Regions from separate parts of the Erwinia pyrifoliae DSM 12163 genome, predicted to be linked through region 3. Evidence: predicted binding sites of a transcription regulator. Region 3 holds the regulator's gene; each other region holds the start of a gene.
The links. Region 3 encodes LexA, which represses DNA repair genes until DNA is damaged. Its sites were predicted from a motif close to TNCTGTATGTACATACAGNA; they were not measured.
Positions count from the first base shown of each region.

Region 1: a site for LexA is predicted at 1,784-1,803, ahead of dinB (DNA polymerase IV). Genes of this name have one in related genera too.
Region 2: a site for LexA is predicted at 1,245-1,264, ahead of EPYR_RS09735 (metal-dependent hydrolase). Genes of this name have one in related genera too.

Region 1 covers NC_017390.1:2,989,106-2,992,385, forward strand. Annotated here, with positions in the region: gene pepD (beta-Ala-His dipeptidase) at 1-677, shown strand, start outside; gene dinB (DNA polymerase IV) at 714-1,769, opposite strand; gene dpaA (peptidoglycan meso-diaminopimelic acid protein amidase) at 1,983-2,714, shown strand; gene EPYR_RS13665 (class II glutamine amidotransferase) at 2,685-3,280, opposite strand, start outside.
Region 2 covers NC_017390.1:2,181,259-2,184,538, reverse strand. Annotated here, with positions in the region: gene EPYR_RS09740 (L-cystine transporter) at 1-472, opposite strand, end outside; gene EPYR_RS09735 (metal-dependent hydrolase) at 636-1,226, opposite strand; gene hxpB (hexitol phosphatase HxpB) at 1,494-2,165, opposite strand; gene EPYR_RS09725 (YniB family protein) at 2,334-2,873, shown strand; gene EPYR_RS09720 (fructosamine kinase family protein) at 2,900-3,280, opposite strand, start outside.
Region 3 covers NC_017390.1:3,633,829-3,637,108, forward strand. Annotated here, with positions in the region: gene dinF (MATE family efflux transporter DinF) at 1-922, opposite strand, end outside; gene lexA (transcriptional repressor LexA) at 1,105-1,713, opposite strand; gene EPYR_RS16500 (diacylglycerol kinase) at 1,824-2,189, opposite strand; gene plsB (glycerol-3-phosphate 1-O-acyltransferase PlsB) at 2,317-3,280, shown strand, end outside.

The sequences.
Region 1 (3,280 bases), 640 kb from region 3:
AAGCTTATGTGGCGCTGGCCGTTTCCTCGCAGCACCTTGACAAGCTGAAGTCTGTGGCGGCTGGCTATCTGCTGACGCTGCAACACGAGCTGGGTCTTATTGAGAAAAATATTGCGCTGGTAGTAGAAGATATCGCCCATGCGCCACAGGCGCTGGATGCCACCAGCCGTGATGCTTTCATTGCGCTGCTGAACAGCATGCCAAACGGGGTGATCCGCCATTCTGACGTGATGAAAGGCGTGGTGGAAACCTCGCTTAACGTCGGCGTGGTGAAGATTGACGGTGACGAGGCGAAAATTAACTGCCTGATCCGCTCGCTGATCGACAGCGGTAAGCATTACGTGGTCGACATGCTCACCGCACTTAGCCAGCTGGCTGGCGCGCAGACTCTCGCCAGGGGCAGCTATCCGGGCTGGCAGCCAGACGGCAGTTCGCCGGTGATGGCGCTGGTGCGTGAAACCTATGAACAGCTGTTCCACAAAACCCCGAGCATCCAGGTGATCCATGCCGGTCTGGAGTGCGGGCTGTTCAGGGAACCTTATCCAGAGATGGATATGGTTTCTATCGGCCCGACCATCACCGGGGCGCACTCGCCGGATGAGCAGGTACACATTGCCAGCGTGGGCCTGTACTGGCAATTGCTGACCGCGCTGCTGAAGGCAATTCCGGTTAAGTAAATCAACGCGGGCGAACCGGAAAAGTCCGATTCGCCCCTATATGCCCAACAGCAGCTGCCGTTCCAGCTGTGGGTCCAGCAGCGTGACGTGCAGCCCTACCAGCCTGACTCCGCGCCCTGCCCGCCGCTCATCCCAGCTTTTGCGCGCTACCTCAATCAAATCCGCTTTGTTCAGCTCCGGCCAGGCATGCTCCTGTGTGGTCTGCTGAAAATCGGTGAACTTCAGCTTGACCCCCTGGCGAGCAATCAGCCTGTCCGGCTTAATTTTGCTTAACCGCCGATCCAGCTCGTCGTACAGCAGGTCAATAATTTCCAGACAGGCTTCCCAGCTGTGAATATCCTGTGACAGCGTGCGCTCCACGCCGAGAGACTTGCGCTCCCGCTCGACGATCACCTCGCGATCGTCAATGCCGTTGCAACGCTCCCACAGCACGCGGCCAAACTTGCCAAAGCGTTTTAATAACATCGCCAGATCGGCTTTCTGCACGTCGGCACAGGTATTCAGCCCCAGTTCCTCAAGCTTGCGCGCGGTGACCTTTCCCACGCCGGGAATTTTCGCCAGCGGCAGCCGCTGCAGGAAGTCGGGCACCTCCTCCGGGGTAATCACAAACTGACCGTTGGGCTTATTGATATCCGAGGCAATTTTTGCCAAAAATTTAATCGGTGCCACCCCGGCGGAAGCCGTCAGGTTCAGCTCCCGGCTGATGGTGTCGCGGATCTGACGTGCAATCAGCGTGGCAGAACCCTGGCAGTGTGGACTGTCGGTCACGTCGAGATAGGCTTCATCCAGCGACAACGGCTCAATCAATGTGGTATAGCGGGAGAAGATATCGCGAATTTGCGTACTGGCTTCTTTATAAGCGTCATAGCGGCCACGGATCACCGTCAAATGAGGGCAGAGTTTCAGCGCCATCGCCGTCGACATCGCGCTGCGTACGCCATATTCGCGTGCCGGATAGTTGGCGGTACTGATCACCCCGCGCTGCATCTCACTGCCGCCAATGGCGATGGGAATGTCGCGCAGGCTGGGATTATCACGCATTTCTACCGCAGCAAAAAAGCAGTCCATATCCACATGAATGATTTTGCGCATATCCCCTCCAACAGCACTGGATAAGTATACAGGCAACTTAACAGAGTTCAACAATGGCGAGAGTAAGCGGCATAATCCGATTTTTATGCCTGACGATCTTGATAAAAAAACAGACAGTGCTAATGTGACGCGGTAATAGAGGAATCTTCCGATATTGTATTTAACAGGCGCTTTTCGGCGCTGCTTTTCCCTCCTACTTTCAAGAGAAACAGAATGGGCAAAATCGCACTGCTGATTGCGATGATTTTCCTGCCAGCCGTTGTCTTCGCCAGCGTACCCGATGCGGTTACGCCTCTGGCACCGGTAAGCAAAGAACTAAGAAAACAATTAATCGGTGTTCCCGTGTATCTGCAAATCTTTAAGGAAGAGCGTACGCTGGAGCTGTACGGCAAAATTGGCAATGAATACCGTTTACTCAACAGTTACCCCATCTGCAAGTTTTCCGGGGGGCTCGGCCCGAAACGCGTACAGGGTGATTTCAAAAGCCCGGAAGGGTTTTACAGCGTGAGTTTGTCGCAGCTGAAGCCTGACAGTCGTTTCTACCGTGCGATTAACGTTGGTTTTCCCAATGAGTACGATCGCCAGCAGGGCTATCAGGGTAAATACCTGATGATCCACGGCAGCTGCGTGTCAATCGGCTGCTATGCCATGACAGATGCTTATATGGACGAAATATATCACCATGTGGAAGCCGCGCTGCGCAATGGGCAACCGCGAATCGAGGTGAGTATCTATCCGTTCCGTATGACCGAGAGCAACATGCAGCGCCACCGCTACTCGACCTATATTAACTTCTGGAAGCAGCTACAGCCTGGCTACGCGCAATTTGTGCAGACTAAGCAACCCCCTGCCGTTGCCGTCAGTGCCGGTAAGTACGTCCTGAGCCGCCCGCTTAACAGCTCAGCCGCTCCGGCATCAGCCCTCGCGCTCTCCCAGGTAAAATAGCGCCCATTCGCCTGGCGCAATCTTGTGCCAGGTTTCATTCGCCGTCAGCGGCTGTGTGGCCACCACGGTAACCACGTCGTTCGGCGTGGTCTGCTGCTGAAAATCAATTTCCACGTCCTGATCCAGCAGCTTGGCTTTACCGAATGGCGCACGCCGGGTTATCCAGAACAGATTGGTTGAACAGAAAGCCATCAAATAACGGCCGTCTGACAACAGCATATTGAATACCCCTTTTTCCCGCATCTGCTGCGCCAGCTCGGCAATATAGCGGAACACCGCCGGCCAGTTGCCCGGCGTGCGCGGATAACGCGTGGTCAGCTGATGCAACAGCCAACAAAATGCCTGCTCGCTGTCGGTTTCCCCCACCGGACGGTACGGGCCGGTATCAAGGTTTTTATAGCCTCGCAGCTGACCGTTATGCGCATAGGTCCAGTTGCGGCCCCACAGCTCCCGGGTAAACGGATGAGTATTCTCCAGCGACACTTCGCCACGGTTAGCCTGGCGGATATGTGCCACCACCGAGCGCGATTTGATGGGGTAGTCCTGTACCAGGCGGGCAATGGGCG
Region 2 (3,280 bases), 1.5 Mb from region 3:
CCACCTTACCTGCATAGTTGTTCTGAATCGTCACCAGACGCGCGCTCTCCTGAGCGCCTTGTACCAGGCCACTCGCATTTAAGCCGAACAACCCGGTCACCAACACGCCAACGCAGGCGGAAATGGCGGTGGTGAACAGCAACACGCCAATCGTCAGCAGGCTTATTTTGCCCAGTGAGGAGGCATTATGCAGGCGTGCTACGGCACTGAGAATCGAGGCAAACACCAGCGGCATAACAACCATCTGTAACAATTGCACATAGCCGTTACCCACCAGGTTAAACCAGCTGACTGACTGTGTAATGACAGGACTGTTTTCGCCATACAGGGTGTGCAGGGCCAGGCCAAACAGCACGCCAATTATCAGACCGAAGAGGACTTTTTTTGACAGGCTCCAGCCGTATCCTGTTTTTGCTACCAGCAGCAGCAGTGCGATAAACGCGACCAGGTTAATGATTAGCGGAAAATTCATTTCCATTCTCTCCAAAGAAACAGACCACAGAGTGCCCTGGCAAAAGACAGCTTTTTCTGTTGCATAGTAAGTAAATAAGAGGTGGAAATAGTATCAGCTGGCGCTGTTGCAGCATTATACCCAAAGCGAATGGCTTATAACATTTAGTGATTAAACCCCCTTCTCAGGGGGCTTGATAACGCTCAATCAATTGAGTAAAGCCTTTTTGCACATTGCTGATGGCCTGGGTAGTCCACCCCGATGCACCAAACGTCGGCATACCGGGTGGCAACCAGATGGCACAACCGACCAGCGCCAGACACAGTATGCGCTCCAGCTGATTGCCTTGTTGGCTTCTCAGCAGTGGCAGGCGAAAACGCCAGCGGCAGGGCCACAGCAAAGGGACGCCGGCAGGGGTTAGCATATCTGCGACAATATGGCTGAGATAGCCCAGCACCATCCCCTGGAATGCGTCTGCCGGTAACAGCCAGTCTGATGGTAATTTCAGCTGGAGCAGGGCAACAGCGCCGCCCACGGCCAGCAGGCTGTGAGTAAAGCCCCGGTGGCCGAAAACCCGTGCAATGGGCCAGGAGAGCCATCTCAGTCGCTGGCCGAGAAGGGATTTTGGGTGGTCAATGTCCGGCAGCAAACAAGTGAGGAGCGTGGCGGGAATGATATGCCACCAGTCAGCACTGGCCAGTATTGGGGTCAGTTCGGCGCGTTTGGCAAAAATCGCGCTGGCAATGGCAAAGATGAGATGGCCTTCGGCCGTCATGGGAACACCTGGTTATATAACTGTCAATGCATCCAGTATAGGGAATATATACAGTAGAATAAATATGTGACGCTGTAACCAATGATAAATAGCAGAGGAAAGTGTGCGTGTTACGCCAGTTTGGAGGGTTAACCGTGCGGGATGGGCGGGTAACAGGGGCTGTATAGTGGCGTTTGATACCCGCAATGTTCGCGGCAGCCGTCACGTTGCGTCGTCAGGCTATGGGATGTGGTTAACCATCGGGCCACAGGGCGCAGCCCGTTTAGCTTAACGACTTAGCAGGTGATGAGGCGTGAGTAGTTCAAGGCTTTCAAGTTTGACATCTGCCAAAGACCAGCGCGTATCGGCCGCCAGGGAGCTATCAGGTATTACAATGGAACGCATACGTGCGGCTTTGGTGGCGATCATGCCGTTAAACGAGTCCTCAAGCGTTACGCACTGAAGTGGATCCACCCCCAAACGCCTTGCCGCATCAAGGTAAACCTGCGGATGAGGTTTGCTGTAGGGAAGCAACTCGGCAGAGACCAGTACTTCGAAACTGTCACGCAGGTTAAACATTTCCGTCACGCGTTCCAGCATGGGTAGCGGTGAAGCAGAAGCAAGACCGATTCTCAATCCTTCATCCTTACACATCTGCAACGCCTGTTTTACTCCGGGCAATAGCGGGCGCGTCTCCTCGACCAGTTGGAGAACGCGGCCTGTGATGCGCTGAGTTATTTCAGCCAGCGAAGGACCCTGCCATGGCAGAGTTTCATACCACATACTTACCACCTGATCGATACGCAGCCCCAGCGTATCGGGCATAGCTTCACGGTGACTGAGGTCAATATCAAGCGTGTCAAGCACCTCCAGTTCGGCCTGGAGCCACAGGGGTTCGGAATCGATTAACAGGCCATCCATATCAAATATGGCTGCCTCTACGGGGCGGTGATAAGGCATGTGTGTCTCCATTTGACAGTTCGTACCACCTTATCATCAATAAGCTGGGGAAAAATATCGTTTCAGGCGCTATCTGCGACCTGAACGAGCAGCCAATCAGCATTTTACAGGCGCTTTTGTAAAACTCACTGTAAACTGACAGATACTAACTGATGGACAGGAGAAGGCATGACTTATCAACAGGCTGGCAGGGTTGCAATAGGTAAACGTATCCTTGGCTGGATTATTTTTATTCCGGCGCTGATCTCTACGCTGATATCGCTAATGGTTTTTCTGGAAAAAAGCCGGGAACAGCGCAGCGGCATTGATGCAGTCATGCAGGATTTTGCGCATGTGATGGTCAATATGATCCACTACAACACCGGATTTCTTTCTGCATTCTGGCAGAATTCGCCGGTCCCGGACTTTAGTCATGGCAGTAATCTGCTGTTCTGGGGGATCTACATGCTGATATTTGTCGGGCTGGCTATGCAGGCTTCCGGTGCGCGGATGTGGCGCCAGGCGCGTTTTCTACGCGAAGGGATTGAAGACCAAATGATCCTGGAAAAAGCACGGGGTGCGGAAGGGCATACCCGCGCGCAGCTGGAAGAGAAAATAGTGGTGCCGCGCCATACCCTCCTTTTGCAGATTTTTCCGTTATACATTCTTCCGGCGATCGTTGCGGTAGCCGGATATTTTGTGCTCATGCTGGCCGGGTTTATCCGTTAAAAGAACCCCATGCGCGCTGGATGACGTCAGGCCGGCCGCGCGTGGCGCACTGTTTCTTCCTGCACATCAAGCAGTAAGCCTACCGCGCACTGAGCATCTTTCAGCCAGCTGCCGCCAAAAACATTGGCCCGATTCAACAGGTAATAAAGTTGATAGACCGGCTGGCGTTGTTGGAAATCTTCAGGCAGAGGCCAGACCGATCGGTAACCATCAGAAACCTGCTCGGGAAAGTAGGGGAACCTGGGCAGCATCGCCAAATCGCACTCCCGGTCTCCCCAGTAGCAGGCGGGGTCGAAAAGCCACGGGCCGTTTTTACTTCCGGCACAGTTGGCCGGCCACAGATCGCCATGCAGTAACGAAGGCTGTGGATGATGCGTATTCAACGCAGCCTGAGCACAGTGGATAAT
Region 3 (3,280 bases):
GTAACTGCTTACTATCACCAGCCCCGAAAGCTTCCCCGGAGCAGGCCTCGACCGCATAGGCAAAGCCATCAAGGGCATAAGCGGTGAAGGTAAGGAACATCAGCAGCACCGCATTGACCGCCACCACGTCATTCCCTAAGCGTGCGCCAAGGAGAGTCAGGGTGGCAAAGCAGATTTGCAGCAATAACGAACGCAGCATAATATCGCGATTCAGTCGCAGCAGGCGCGTCAGATCCCCACGCCATGCCTTAAGCATCAGACGCAGCGACAGCCCGCGCAGCACCATTACCCGCCTGACCAGCAGCAGCCCGACGATCAGACTGATATACTCGGCAATGGCCGTAGCTGCGCCCGCTCCCTGCACGCCACATTTAAGGCCAACCACAAACCACAGGACCAGCAGGATATTCACCAGGTTGCCAACGACCATCAGGATCACCGGCGCACGAGCATATTGCACGCCCAGCAGCCAGCCAAGCAGCACCAGGTTTACCAGTGTGGCAGGTGCGCTGAGCCAGCGCACCTGCATAAATAGTGCCGCCTGATGCAGGACCTGCTGGCTGCCGCCGGTCAGTTTCAGTGCCAGATGGATAAGCGGCGTTTTCAGGGCGATAAACAGCCCTCCCGCCAGCAGAGCCAGCAGAAGTGGCTGCATTAACGCCCTGCCCAGCGCGAGTTTGTCGTTAGCCCCAAACGCCTGCGCCGTAAGCCCGGTGGTACTCATGCGTAAAAAAAGCAGCAGCATAAACAGGAAGCTGGTCACCGTGGTGCCAATCGCCACGCCGCCGAGATAAGCAGCGCTGTCAAGATGGCCAATGACAGCGGTATCTACCAGCCCCAGCAGCGGGACGGTGATATTGGAGAGGATCATGGGCAGCGCCAGCCGCCAGAGATGTTTGTCAGCAGGAGATAATAAACGCATTAACACCTTTGTGTGCCGGCAGCAGGTGGTACGTTAGCCGCCCTCTTCTCCCCGCATCGCTTATGCTGGCGGGCGCGTTGGCTAATCGCCCTGCTGCAACTCGCATTATCTTGAGTAAAATGGCTGCTTCGGGGAGCTACGCGCCGTGGGTACAGCGCGCAATATTCGGTAAAGGACGACGTTTAAAGCCAGTTTCCGTTGCGGATGACGCCAACTGCCAGCCCTTCAATGGTCAGCGTTTGCTGACGCAGGTCGACCACAATCGGCTGGAACGCCGGATTTTCTGGCAGTAGCTCCACCATATTTCCATTTTTTTTCAGCCGCTTAACGGTAACTTCATCATCGATGCGTGCCACAACAACCTGACCATTGCGCACATCTTCCGTTTTATGCACCGCCAGCAGATCACCATCCATAATACCGATATTTTTCATTGACATACCGCTAACACGCAGCAGGAAATCGGCACCTGGTTTAAACAAGCCCGGGTCAACCTGATAGTGCCCTTCGATATGCTGTTCTGCCAGCAGCGGCTCACCGGCTGCTACCCGGCCAATCAATGGAAGCCCGACCTCTTCTTCCATCATCAGGCGGATACCGCGTGAAGCACCAGAGACAATCTCAATTACGCCTTTACGCGCCAGTGCTTTAAGGTGCTCTTCAGCCGCATTTGGAGAGCGGAAACCGAGCTGCGCGGCTATTTCTGCCCGAGTCGGGGGCATACCGGTTTGATTAATGTGGTCGCGAATCAGGTCATAAACCTGCTGCTGCCTTGCCGTTAGTGCTTTCATTCCGCCCCCCTGGTTGTTTATACAGTCGACTGTGAGTATATACAGGTATTTCTGTATTGAAAACCTAAAGCTGGGCTAAATTCAATTTGTTGAGTTTTCTGAGTGACTCATCACAAAAGCGGCAGCAGCAGCATGATCCAAACTAAGACGGCCAACAAAATCGTTATCAATACGGCGGCGGAACCCATGTCTTTTGCCCGGCCGGCGAGGGGATGGATTTCATGACCAATACGGTCTACGACCGCTTCGATGGCGCTATTCAGGATCTCGACGATGATCACCATCACGACGGAGCCTATCAGCAGCACACGAGTTATCGCGTCGACATTAAGAAAACCAGCAATAACAATGGCGATAATCGCTGCCGCAGCTTCCTGGCGAAAGGCCGCTTCATGCCGCCATGCGCCGCGCAGACCTTTCCAGGAATACCCGGCAGCCTTAATAATTCGCATCAATCCGGTAGCGTTATTTGCCATAATGAGATAGTCCTTTAAGAAGTTGAATGTCATTCACTGGATGTTCTGGTTTTGTAACATCACAGATTCCGCTGGCACTTTCTGGTATGCTTGCGTCGCTTTGCTAACAAGAGGCTTTATTTTATCTATGTCAGGTTGGCGTAATTTATATTATAACTTATTGAATTTACCGGTTAAATTACTGGTAAAAAGTAAAGCAATTCCGGCCGAGCCGGTTGCTGAACTCGGGCTTGATACGTCGCGCCCTATTATGTACGTACTGCCTTATGATTCAAAGGCCGATCTCCTTGCGCTGCGCGATCAGTGTCGCAAACAGGACTTGCCCGATCCGCTGGAACCGCTGGATATCGATGGCAATTTGCTGCCACGCCACGTCTTTATCCATGATGGCCCGCGCGTATTCCCCTATTTCGTCCCGAATCTGGAGTCGGTTAAGCTGTTCCATGACTATCTGGATTTGCACCGCAACCATCCGGAACTTGATGTCCAGATGGTGCCCGTCTCGGTGATGTTTGGACGCGCCCCAGGCCGCGAGGTGCAGGGCGACGATCAGCCGCATCTGCGCGTGCTGAACGGCATCCAGAAATTCTTTGCCGTATTGTGGTTAGGCCGTGACAGTTTTGTGCGTTTCTCACCGATGGTGTCGCTGCGCCACATGGCAACAGAACACGGCACCGACAAAATTATCGCCCAGAAGCTGGCCCGCGTTGCGCGCATGCACTTTGCCCGCCAGCGTTTGGCGGCAGTCGGGCCACGCCTGCCGGTACGTCAGGATCTGTTCAATAAACTGTTACAGTCCAAGGCCATCGCTAAAGCGGTAGAGGATGAGGCGCGCAGCAAGAAGATCTCCCACGAGAAAGCGCAACAGAATGCGATAGAACTGATGGAGGAGGTCGCTGCCGACTTCTCTTACGAGGCGATTCGCCTCACAGACCGCATCATGGGCTGGACCTGGAGCAAACTCTACCAGGGCATTAACGTTAACGGCGGCGAGCGCGTGCGCCAGCTGGCGCAGGACGGGCACGAAATTGTGTATGTGCCGTGCCACCGCAGCCATATGGATTATCTGCTGCTCTCTTACGTGCTGTATC